DNA from 2 places in the Microbispora rosea genome. Region 2 is predicted to be linked to the other one. Evidence: riboswitches for the same ligand, from Rfam matches in the RefSeq annotation. Region 2 holds a riboswitch; the other holds the start of a gene.
The links. Region 2 has a riboswitch for thiamine pyrophosphate ahead of thiO (glycine oxidase ThiO). Riboswitches for the same ligand answer to the same signal wherever they lie in the genome.

Region 1: another riboswitch for thiamine pyrophosphate. It lies ahead of ACIBK1_RS03505 (purine-cytosine permease family protein); the one in region 2 lies ahead of thiO (glycine oxidase ThiO).

Annotation. Positions count from the first base shown of each region.
Region 1 is NZ_JBITJO010000001.1:728,244-733,540, reverse strand. Features, by position in the region: gene ACIBK1_RS03520 (ABC transporter permease) at 1-455, shown strand, start outside; gene ACIBK1_RS03515 (ABC transporter ATP-binding protein) at 452-1,177, shown strand; gene ACIBK1_RS03510 (TetR/AcrR family transcriptional regulator) at 1,202-1,798, shown strand; gene ACIBK1_RS03505 (purine-cytosine permease family protein) at 1,854-3,194, opposite strand; TPP riboswitch at 3,184-3,301, opposite strand; gene ACIBK1_RS03500 (rhodanese-like domain-containing protein) at 3,357-3,680, opposite strand; gene ACIBK1_RS03495 (Fpg/Nei family DNA glycosylase) at 3,773-4,651, opposite strand; gene ACIBK1_RS03490 (TenA family protein) at 4,675-5,280, opposite strand.
Region 2 is NZ_JBITJO010000006.1:276,252-281,548, reverse strand. Features, by position in the region: gene ACIBK1_RS26130 (thiazole synthase) at 1-661, opposite strand, end outside; gene thiS (sulfur carrier protein ThiS) at 664-864, opposite strand; gene thiO (glycine oxidase ThiO) at 861-1,997, opposite strand; TPP riboswitch at 1,986-2,096, opposite strand; gene ACIBK1_RS26115 (dihydrofolate reductase family protein) at 2,207-2,746, shown strand; gene ACIBK1_RS26110 (NAD(P)/FAD-dependent oxidoreductase) at 2,908-4,086, shown strand; gene ACIBK1_RS26105 (Rv2175c family DNA-binding protein) at 4,130-4,504, shown strand; gene thiE (thiamine phosphate synthase) at 4,533-5,186, shown strand; gene ACIBK1_RS26095 (polyprenyl synthetase family protein) at 5,245-5,297, opposite strand, start outside.

The DNA.
Region 1 (5,297 bases), on a different contig from region 2:
GCGACGCCGCGGCGGGCACCACGAGCATGACGCTCGGGGAGTCCTTCAACGCCTCCCCCGGCTACTCCGCCGAGACCTCCACGCTCACGCTGATCCAGGTCTTCCTGTACGCCATCTCCGCGCTCGTCGTCGGGACGTTCTTCACTGTGTGGACGATCCAGCGCAAACACGAGCTCGCCGTCATACGGGCCATGGGCGCCTCGACCGGCTATCTCATGCGGGACACGCTGATCCAGGCGACCGTCATCCTGACCGTGTCCACCGCCGTCGGCTTCCTGATCGGGGTGGGCGGCGGCAGCCTGCTCACCACGACTCCCATGCCGTTCCTGCTGGAGGTGGGGCCGATCGTCCTCGCCGCCCTGCTCCTCATCGGCCTCGGCCTCGCCGGCGCCGTGGCGGCCGTGGGCCGCATCGTCCGCGTCGACCCGCTCGCAGCCCTGGGAGGGCAAAGATGACCACCAGCTCGACGTCCCCGCGCCCGGACTCGCTCCGGTCCGGCGCTCAGGAACGCGGCGGCCTGCTGGTGGAGGGCGTCACCCTGACCCTCGGCGACGGGGACGCCACGGTCACCGCGCTCGACGACGTGCACCTCGGGGTGGCGCCCGGCGAGTTCGTCGCCATCGTCGGGCCGTCCGGCTCAGGCAAGTCGAGCCTGCTCGCCGTCGCCGGCGCGCTCACCACGCCGGACACCGGCCGGGTGCTGCTCGACGGCGTCGACATCACCCGGGCGAGCACCCGCGAGAAGGCGCGGCACCGCCGCGAACGGATCGGGTTCGTCTTCCAGTCCGGCAACCTCATCCCGGCCCTCACCGCGCTCGACCAGCTCCGCTTCGCGCTCGACGTGGGGGGCAAACGCCCGGCCGACGGTCACGACCCGCGAGAGCTGCTCGACCGGGTGGGCATGGGGCACCGCGCCGGGCATCGTCCCCACCAGTTGTCCGGCGGCGAGCGGCAGCGCGTGGGCATCGCCCGCGCACTCGTCACGCGTCCGGCTGTGCTTCTCGTGGACGAGCCGACCGCCGCGCTCGACCGCGCCCGCAGCGACGACATCGTCACGCTCCTCGCGCACGAGACGCACGAGTCCGCCGTCGCGACGATCATGGTCACCCACGATCACGATGTGCTCGGCCACTGCGATCGCGTCCTGTCGATGGTGGATGGGAGACTGTCGGAATAGGCCGACCACGGTGGAGGGGAGCAGGTGCCACGCATCCGGGCGTCTACCGTTGCCGAGCATCGGGCCGCCCAGCACCGGGCGCTGCTCGACGCCGCCAGGCAGATCCTCGCGGAGACCGGCCGGCCGCCGACGCTGACCCGGGTCGCGGAGCGCGCCGGGCTGGCCCGCCCCAGTCTCTACCAGTACTTCCGGTCCTCAGAGGACCTGCTGAACGCGCTGGTGGAGGACGTCTTCCCCCGCTGGTCGGCGGGGGTCGCCGCGGCGATGGACGCCGCCGCGACCCCCGGCGACCGCGTGCTCGCCTACGTGCTGACCAACTTCGAGCTCATCAGCGAGGGTGAGCACGCGCTGGCCACCGTCCTCGCGGAGGTCGCGCCGGGCGACACGGTCGCCGAGCAGAGCCGTGCCATGCACCGGCAGCTCCTGGAGCCGCTCGTGCGGGCGCTGCGCGATCTCGGCGTCTCCGCGGTGCCCGAGACCGCGGAGATGATCAACGCCATCGTGTTCGCCGGGTCCCGGCTGATCGAGTCCGGCACCGACCTGCAGACCGCCTGGGAGTCCGCACGGGCGCTGCTGGAACCGTTCGTGCGCACCGCGGGCACGACCGTCCGCCCGTCCTGACCCGCCGGACGCGCCCTCGAACGGCTCGTGGAGCGTCAGGTGAGGCTCGATGAACTCAACGGCGCGACCGCAGGCGGCGGGCCGGGACGGACAGCGCCACGGTCGCCAGCGCGGCCACCAGGAACGCGGCGAGCGCGGCGTTCATCCAGGGCTGGTGGACGAACCCGAGGGCGAGGCGGACCTCGGTCCAGATCCCGTCCCACCAGCCGACGGTCGGGGTGGAGGTCACGATCCAGTACGCCGCGAACCCGAGGATCCACGGCACGACCATGAGCCAGCGCGAGGGGGCGTCCTCGGCCGTGTTCCACCGGGCGGCCCCGCCGAGCAGGAAGTAGTCCACCACGAGCACGGCGAACATCGGCACGAACACCGCCCCGATCACGCTCAGGAACGCGCCGTAGGAGTTCACGTCGGCGAACAGCGCGATCAGCGTGGTGAGCACGCCGATCACGACCGAGATCACCCGGCGGTCCCAGCGCGGCGCGAGGTTCTGGATCGACACGGTCGTCGAGTAGACGTTCGCGAACGACTGGTCGGCCTCGCGCAGCACCAGGATGCCGAAGAACACGACCCCGAGAGGGGCGGCCACGAACGGGTCCCACACCTTGTCCCCGTCGTTGCCGACCAGGGCGAGCGCGGCGATGCCGAGGGCCAGGCAGGCCACCTGGGCGATCGTGTATCCGGCGACCACGCCGGTGAACGCCGCGCCGCTCGACCGCGAGTGCCTGGCGTAGTCGGCGGCCATCGGCACCCACGACACCGACAGCGCGATGACGTAGTCGACGGCGGGGGCGAAGGCGTCCCAGGTGCCGCCCCCCACGGACGGCCCCTGCCGGAACAGGGCGATCGACAGCCAGATCATCGCGATCACCACGCCCGCCGTGACGTACCGCCGCAGCAGCCGCAGCGCGCCGAGCGGCCGGATCGTCAGCGCGATCGTCAACGCACCCGCCGCCACCGCCCACACCGCGTACGGCACCGCCGTGCCGAACAGCGCCTGCGCGCCGTTGGCGATGACCCACAGCTCGAAGGCGCCCCAGCCGAGCATCTGCACGATGTTCAGCACGGTCGGGATGTACGAGAGCCGGGCCCCGAACAGGCCACGCAGCAGCACCATCGCGGGCCGCCCGGTGCGTACGCCGGGGATCGCGGCCAGGCCGACCATCGCGGTCCCGAGCAGGCTGCCGACGACGGCGGCGAGCACCGCCGCGGTGAACGTGAGCGGCTTGCCGCCCAGCGGGTCGAGCAGGAACAACGCGCCCGAGAAGCCGAGGAGGCTGACGCCGAGGTTGGCCCAGAAGGCACCCTGGTCGAGCAGGCCCAGCGTCCTCGGGGCTTCCTCGTCCAGAGTGAGCGGAACCTCCGCGTGCACGTCGTCGACGACGGCAGAAGTCATCACACGCTCCCTACGCCGGCATTATCCGGACAGGTTCATGCGGTCGGCGGCACGAGTTCGATCCGCCCTCTCAGCCCGGTCACGCCCGAGCTCCCGCGGGGTATTGATGATGTCTTTGGGATTATGACACTTCTTTGACCGTTTTCCTACGCCGCCCCCGTCCTACGCCACGTAGGGCGCCTCGCCGGTCTCGCTCACCATCGGGCGCCCGACGGCGGCCCAGGACCGCATGCCGCCGTCCACGTTCACGGCGTCCCGGCCGATGTGGTTGAGCCACATCGCGGCGTGCGCCGACCGGCCGCCGACCCGGCAGACCACGTACACCGGCCGGTCGTGCGGCACCTCGTCCGCCCGCGTCTGCAGCTCGCCGAGCGGGATGTGGACGGCGCCGGGCGCGTGGCCCGCCACCCACTCCTCGTTCTCGCGCACGTCCAGCAGGTACGCGTCCTCGGGCAACGCGTCGGGGGCGATTTCCGGCAATGTCATGCGCCCATTGTGACGGCACGCCACCGATGCCCGGGCCCAGGCGGCGAGCTGTGACCCACGGTGATCCGCGGACCGCGCCCTTTCAGTCCCGCCTACTTCAGCAGGCGCGACATGCGGCGGTCGGCCAGCGGCTTGCCGCCGGTCTGGCAGGTCGGGCAGTACTGCAGCGACGAGTCGGCGAACGACACCTCCCTGATCGTGTCGCCGCACACCTCGCACGCCTCGCCCGTACGGCCGTGCACGCGCAGGCCCGACTTCTTCTCCGACTTGAGGTCCTTGGCCGCCAGCCCCCTGGCCCGCTCGACGGCGTCCCGCAACGTGCTCACGATCGCGTCGTGCAGGTCGGCGACCTGGCCGTCCGTCAGCGTTCCGGCGATCTTGAAGGGGGACATCTTCGCGACGTGCAGCACCTCGTCGGAGTAGGCGTTGCCGATGCCCGCGATCACCTTCTGGTCCCGCAGCAGGCCCTTGATCTGCGCGCGGCTGCCGCCCACGATCGTCTTGAGCAGGTCCGGCGTGAAGTCCTCGGCCAGCGGGTCGGGCCCGAGGCCGGCGATGCCGGGAACGTCCTCGGGATCGCGCACCGCGTAGACGGCCAGGCGCTTCTGCGTGCCCGCCTCGGTCAGCTCGAACCCGGGGGCGCGGCCGTCCTCGCCCGGCGACAACCTCACCCGGACCGCGAGCGGGCCCTTGCCCGGCCGCACCGGTTTGGCGCCGGTGAGGTCGTCACGCCAGCGCAGCCAGCCGCCGCGGGCGAGATGGGTGACGAAGTGCAGGCCGTCGCAGTCGACGTCGAGGAACTTGCCGTGCCGCGCCACGCCGGTGACGAGCAGCCCGGCGAGCGCGGTGACGGGCGGGTCGACGGTCTTGAGCGCCTGGAAGGCGGTCACGTCCACCCCGATGACGGCACGGCCGACGGCGTGCTCGCGGAGGAACTCGGCGAGCGCCTCGACCTCGGGCAGCTCCGGCATGCCCTCACACTAACCCCGGCCGGTCAGGGGACGTCCCAGAACGCGAGTTCGTGCTCCATGCCGCGGACGAACATCTCCCGGGCGCGCGCCGGGTCCGGAGCCGCCTCGTCGATCATCACGGCGATGCGCGCGGCGAGGGCGGCGAACCCGGGGTCGGCGTAGGTGTCCACCCAGGCGCGGTAGCGCGGCTCGGCCGGCGGATCGGCGGCCAGGATCCGGCCGAGCGTCGAATAGCCCCACATGCAGGGGTAGAGCGCCGCCAGCCCCGCGCCGTAGTCCGCCGCCGACTCCAGCAGGAACGAGGTGTACGCCGCGCAGGCCGGCCCCTTCACCGCGCCGTCGAGGTCGGCGCCGAAGCCGGCCGCCAGCGACCGGTGCAGGTCGAGCTCGTCGTGCCACGTCGCGTGCGCCAGGTCGACCAGGTCGCCGAGGTGGGCGTCCGGAGCCTGCCAGGCCAGCCGCGAGAACACCCGGACGTAGTCGAGCAGGAACAGGTAGTCCTGCTCCAGCCATGACCGGAAGACCGCCTCGGGCAGGTCGCCCGCCGCGATGCCGCGTACGGTCGGGTGCGCGAGCTGGGCGTCCAGCATCGGCCGCCCGATGGCATGCAGGTCCGCAGAGATTCCCATAAGGGCTCATTGTGGCC
Region 2 (5,297 bases):
CGGCCATCAGGCCGGGCCGGTGCGCCCGCGTCACGGCAGTCGCCAGCAGCACGGCGTCGCAGCCCAGCTCCATCGCCAGCGCGGCGTCGCTGGCCGTGCCGATGCCGGCGTCGAGAATCACCGGCACCGTGGCGGCCTCGACGATCAGCTCGATGCTGTGCGGGTTGCGGATGCCCAGCCCTGAGCCGATCGGGGCGCCGAGCGGCATCACCGCCGCGCACCCGGCGTCCTGGAGCCTGCGGGCCAGCGCCGGGTCGTCGCCGATGTACGGCAGCACCGTGAAACCGTCGGCGACCAGCCGCTCGGCGGCGTCGAAGGTCTCGATCGGGTCGGGCAGCAGGGTCCGCTCGTCCGCGATGACCTCCAGCTTGACCCAGTCGGTCTCCAGCGCCTCGCGGGCCAGGCGGGCGGTCAGCACCGCCTCCCCGGCGGTGAAGCAGCCCGCCGTGTTCGGCAGCACCCTGATGCCGCGAGCGCGCAGCAGGTCGAGCACCGAACCGCGGGACTCCGGGTCGAGCCTGCGCATCGCGACGGTCGTCAGCTCGGTGCCGGAGGCCTCCAGCGCCTGGTCGAGCACCTCCAGCGACGGTGCGCCGCCGGTGCCCATGATGAGCCGCGAGGTGAACTTCTCCCCGCCCAGCACGAGGACGTCGTCGGTCATGCTCACCCTCCCTGCACGGCCGTGAGCACTTCGACGCCGTCGCCGTCGGCGACCTGGGTGGAGTCCCAGGCGCTCCGGCTCACGACTTCGCCGTTCAGCGCCACCGCGACCCCCGACGTGAGGGCCGTGAGGGTCCGTACGGCGTCGCCGATCGTGGCGCCGTCCGGCAGTTCGGCCGCGCTTCCGTTGATCGTGACTTTCATTGGCTGAATCTCCCTGGATCGCAGAACCGGGCGACCGGGGGCACCTCGTCGCCGGTGAGGAACGCGGCGACGGCGTCGGCGGTGACCGGGGACAGCAGCACCCCGTTGCGTCCGTGCCCGGTCGCCGCGAGCACGCCGGGCGGCCCGGCGGGACCGATGAGCGGAAGGTTGTCGGGCGTGCCCGGGCGGAAGCCGGTCGTCGTCTCGGCCAGTTCGAGCTCGGTGATGCCGGGCACCAGTTCGCGGGCGTCGCGCAGCAGCTCGTACACGCCTCCGGCGGTGACCCGCGCGTCGTACCCCATCTCCTGGGTGGTGGCGCCCAGGGTGATCTCTCCGTCGCCGCGGGGGACCAGGTAGGCGGGGGAGCCGTGCACCAGCCCCCTGACGCACCGGGTGAGGAAGCCGCGTGGCCCGCGCAGCCGGAGGATCTCGCCCTTGACCGGGCGCACCGGCAGGCCGGGCAGCAGGGACGCCGACCACGACCCGGCCGCCACGACGACCTGGCCGGCCGTGACGGCGCCGCCGGACTCCAGCCGTACGCGGGGGGCGCCCGGCCCCTGGGCGTCGATTCCGGCGACGCGCTCGTTCACGAGCGTGCCGCCCGCCTTCTCGAACGCCGTGAGCAGGGCGCGCACGACCCTGCGCGGGTTGACCCAGGCGTCGTCGCGGGCCAGCAGCCCACCGCGTACGGAGGGGGAGAGCATCGGCTCGAAGGAGCGGCACTCGCGCCCGGTGAGCCGCTCGACCCGCAGGCCGAGCGTCCGCTCGAAGGCCGCGAGGTCGTCGAGGACGGCCATGTCGTCCGCGCCGCGGGCGACATCCAGCGTGCCCTCGGTCCGGTAGTCGAGGTCGGCGCCGGTCTCGTCCTCAAGCTCCGCCCGGAACGCCGGCCAGGCCGCCAGCGACGCGAGACCGAGCCGCAGCAGGGGCTCCTCCGTGTAGGTCACCTCGCTGACCGGCGCGAGCATCCCCGCCGACGCGTGGGTGGCCCCGCCTCCGGGCGAGGGGTCGATCACCGCCGCCGACAGGCCGCGCCGGGCGGTGCGCCAGGCCGCGGCCAGGCCCGCCACCCCGCCGCCCACGATCACGACGTCGTAGCCGGACTGGACGCCGGATGGCGGTGTGCGGGACACAGCGCTCCCTTCGCCGGCATTACCCGGATCAGGTCGGGGCGGTCGAGAGCCTCACGCTCTCCTCTCAGCCCGGTCCGCCGGGCTCCCGCGCGTCTTACCCCCATAAGGGTAGTACGCCGCCTATAACGGGCGATCGCCGGACCGATGAGTACGGGGGCCGGCCGCCGTCATAGGAGACCGGACGTTCAACGACTCTGCGGAGGCACCTCATGGCCACGATGCTGTATTCGGCCACCATGTCCCTGGACGGCTTCATCGCCGGGCCGGGCGGCGACATGTCCTGGCTGACCGAATATCTCGGGCCCAATCCGGACGCGGACGGGCTCGTCGGCGACATCGGCGCGCTGCTCGTCGGCAACCGCACCTTCCGGGGCGACGACCCGAACCGCGGCACCCCGAAGGAGGGCGCGTTCGGCGGCGCGTGGAGCGGGCCGCAGATCGTGCTCACCCACGATGTCCCGGCCGCGCCGGTGCCCGGCGTGACCTTCGTGACGGACCTCGGCGCCGCCGTCGAGGCGGCCAGGGCGGCCGCCGGGGACAGGTATGTCAACGTGCTCGGCGCCGACGTCGCCGCGCAGTGCCTCGACGCGGGCCTGCTCGACGAGATATTCGTGTGCGTGGCGCCCGTGATGCTCGGCGACGGCGTCCGGCTGTTCTCCCGCCCCGGCGGGGCCCGGGTCCGGCTCGAACGGACCTGCGTCTCGCATGTGCCGCACGCGACGAACATCCGGCTGCGCGTGCTCCGGTGAGAACGCGATGTGACAACGCGATGTGAGAACGCGCGGTGGGAAGACGCGGTGAAAGGCGCGGGGCTCACAATGCGGGCCCCCGTGGAAGTGCGCGTCAATTACCCAACTCGTTATGGGGGCCCCGTTGGCCAGGGCCCCCGTTGACAATCTATGGTCAAGCTGTGGATCACGTCGTGGTGGTGGGTGCCGGCCTGGCCGGCGTGCGAAGCATCGAGGCGTTGAGGTTCCGTGGGTTCACCGGACGCATCACGCTCATCGGCGAGGAACACCATCGCCCCTATGACCGGCCGCCGCTGTCGAAGGCGGTGCTGCTCGGAGAGACCGACTCCACTGTCGTCGACTCCGACCTCGACGCCCTCGACGTACGGCTGTGTCTCGGCACGGCGGCCAAGGGCCTGCGCGACGGCGTGCTGGAGACGACCGAGGGCGAGCTGGAATACGACGGCCTGGTCATCGCCACCGGCGCCACGCCGATCCGCCTGCGCGGGGAGGGCCGTCAGCACGTGCTGCGCACGATCGAGGACGCGCTCGCGCTGCGCGAGCGGCTGGTCCCCGGCGCCCGCGTGGCCGTCGTCGGGGCCGGCTGGATCGGCGCGGAGGTCGCGACCGCGGCGGCCAGGGCCGGTTGCGCGGTGACCGTCGTGGAAGCGGGGGAGAGCCCGCTCGCCGTGGCCCTCGGGCCCGCCGTGGGCAGCCACACCACCGGCTGGTACGCGCAGGCGGGCGTCGAGCTGCGCCTCGGGGCGCTGGTCGGCACCGTGGACCCCGACGGCCTGACGCTCATGTCCGGCGCCCGGGTCCCGGCCGACGTGGTCGTCACCGGCGTCGGGGTGCGCCCCGCCGTCGACTGGCTGAAGGGGTCGGCGGTCCGCGTCGACGACGGGGTGGTGGTCGACGAGCACCTGCGCACGTCGCTGCCCAACGTGGTCGCGGTGGGCGACTGCGCGAGCTGGTGGTCGCGCAGGTTCGGCTCCCGGCTGCGCGTCGAGCACTGGGACACCGCGCTCCAGGCCCCCGACGTGGCCGCCGCCACCCTGCTGGGCGGGGAGGCGGTCTATGACCCCGTGCCGTACTTCTGGTCCGAGCAGTTCGGTCACATGGTGCAGTTCGCCGGTCACCGGGAGGCCGGCGACCGCATGGTGCTGCGCGGCGACCCGCGCAGGGACGCGAAGTGGGCGGTGTGCTGGCTGACGGCGGACGACCGGCTCGCCGCGGTGCTCACCGTCGACCGGCCGCGCGACGTGGTGCAGGGCCGGAAGATCGTCGAGGGCGGTCAGCGGCTCGATCCTCTGCGGGTGGTGGATCCGGCCCGGCCGCTACGCGACTGCATTATGGCCTAATCAAGGTGTTTCCCGGCAGCGCGTATGTGGTAATGGTGGTTCCGTGACGCTTACTGTTGCGCAGATCGACCGGGAGACCGACCAACTGGTAGGGGAGTGGCTCCCCCTCTCGGAGGCCGCCAAGAAGCTGGGACTCAACGTCGGCCGCGCCAAGCAGCTCCTCAAGGACAAGAAGCTCGTCGGCGTCCGGCGGGGTGGCGGCGAGCCGCAGATCCCGGCGGTGTTCATCGTGGACGGCGAGGTGCTCAAGGGCCTGCCCGGCACGCTCACCGTCCTGTCCGACGCCGGGTACGACGAGGTGGAGTCGATCCGGTGGTTGTTCACCCCGGACGACTCGCTGCCCGGGGCCCCGATCGACGCGATCGTGAAGGGCCGGCACACCGAGGTCAAGCGCAGGGCCCAGGCCCTCGGCTTCTGACCCCGCCGCCGCATGGCATTGTGGTCGGGTGGACGACATCCGGCGAAAGCGGCTCGCGCAGGCCAGGCTCTACCTCTGCACTGACGGCAGGAGGGACCGCGGCGACCTGGAGAAATTCCTCGACGCGGTCCTGTCCGGCGGGGTGGACATCGTGCAGCTCAGGGAGAAGGGCCTGGAGGCGCGCGAGGAGCTGGACCTGCTCGAGGTCTTCCGCGCGGCCTGCGACAGGCACGGTGCGCTGCTGGCGGTCAACGACCGGGCGGATGTGGCCTACGCCGCCCGGCCCGACATCCTGCACCTCGGCCAGGACGACCTCCCGGTCCCGGTGGCGCGGGAGATCCTCGGTCCCGATGTCCTCATCGGCAGGTCCACGCACTCGGCGGCCGAGGCGTCGGCCGCCGCCGTGGAGCCGGGCGTGGACTACTTCTGCTGCGGGCCGATCTGGCCCACGCCCACCAAGCCCGGCCGCCCGGCGCCCGGCCCCGCGCTGCTGGAGCATGCCGCGGGCCTGGGCGCCGACCGGCCGTGGTTCGGCATCGGCGGCATCGACCTGGGCAACCTCGACGAGGTGATGGCGCGCGGCGTGCGCCGCGCCGTGGTCGTCCGGGCGATCACCGAGGCCGACGATCCGGGCGCCGCCGCCGCCGCGCTCAAGGCCCGGCTGTCCGCCGTCCCGCTCTGAGCAGGAAGCTCGCGTCGGGTACGGCGGAACACGCGTCGGCTACGGCGGGCCGCGCGCCTCAGGTGCGGCGCGACGTGGCGGCCACGGCCAGGGCGGCCAGTGCCGTGCGGG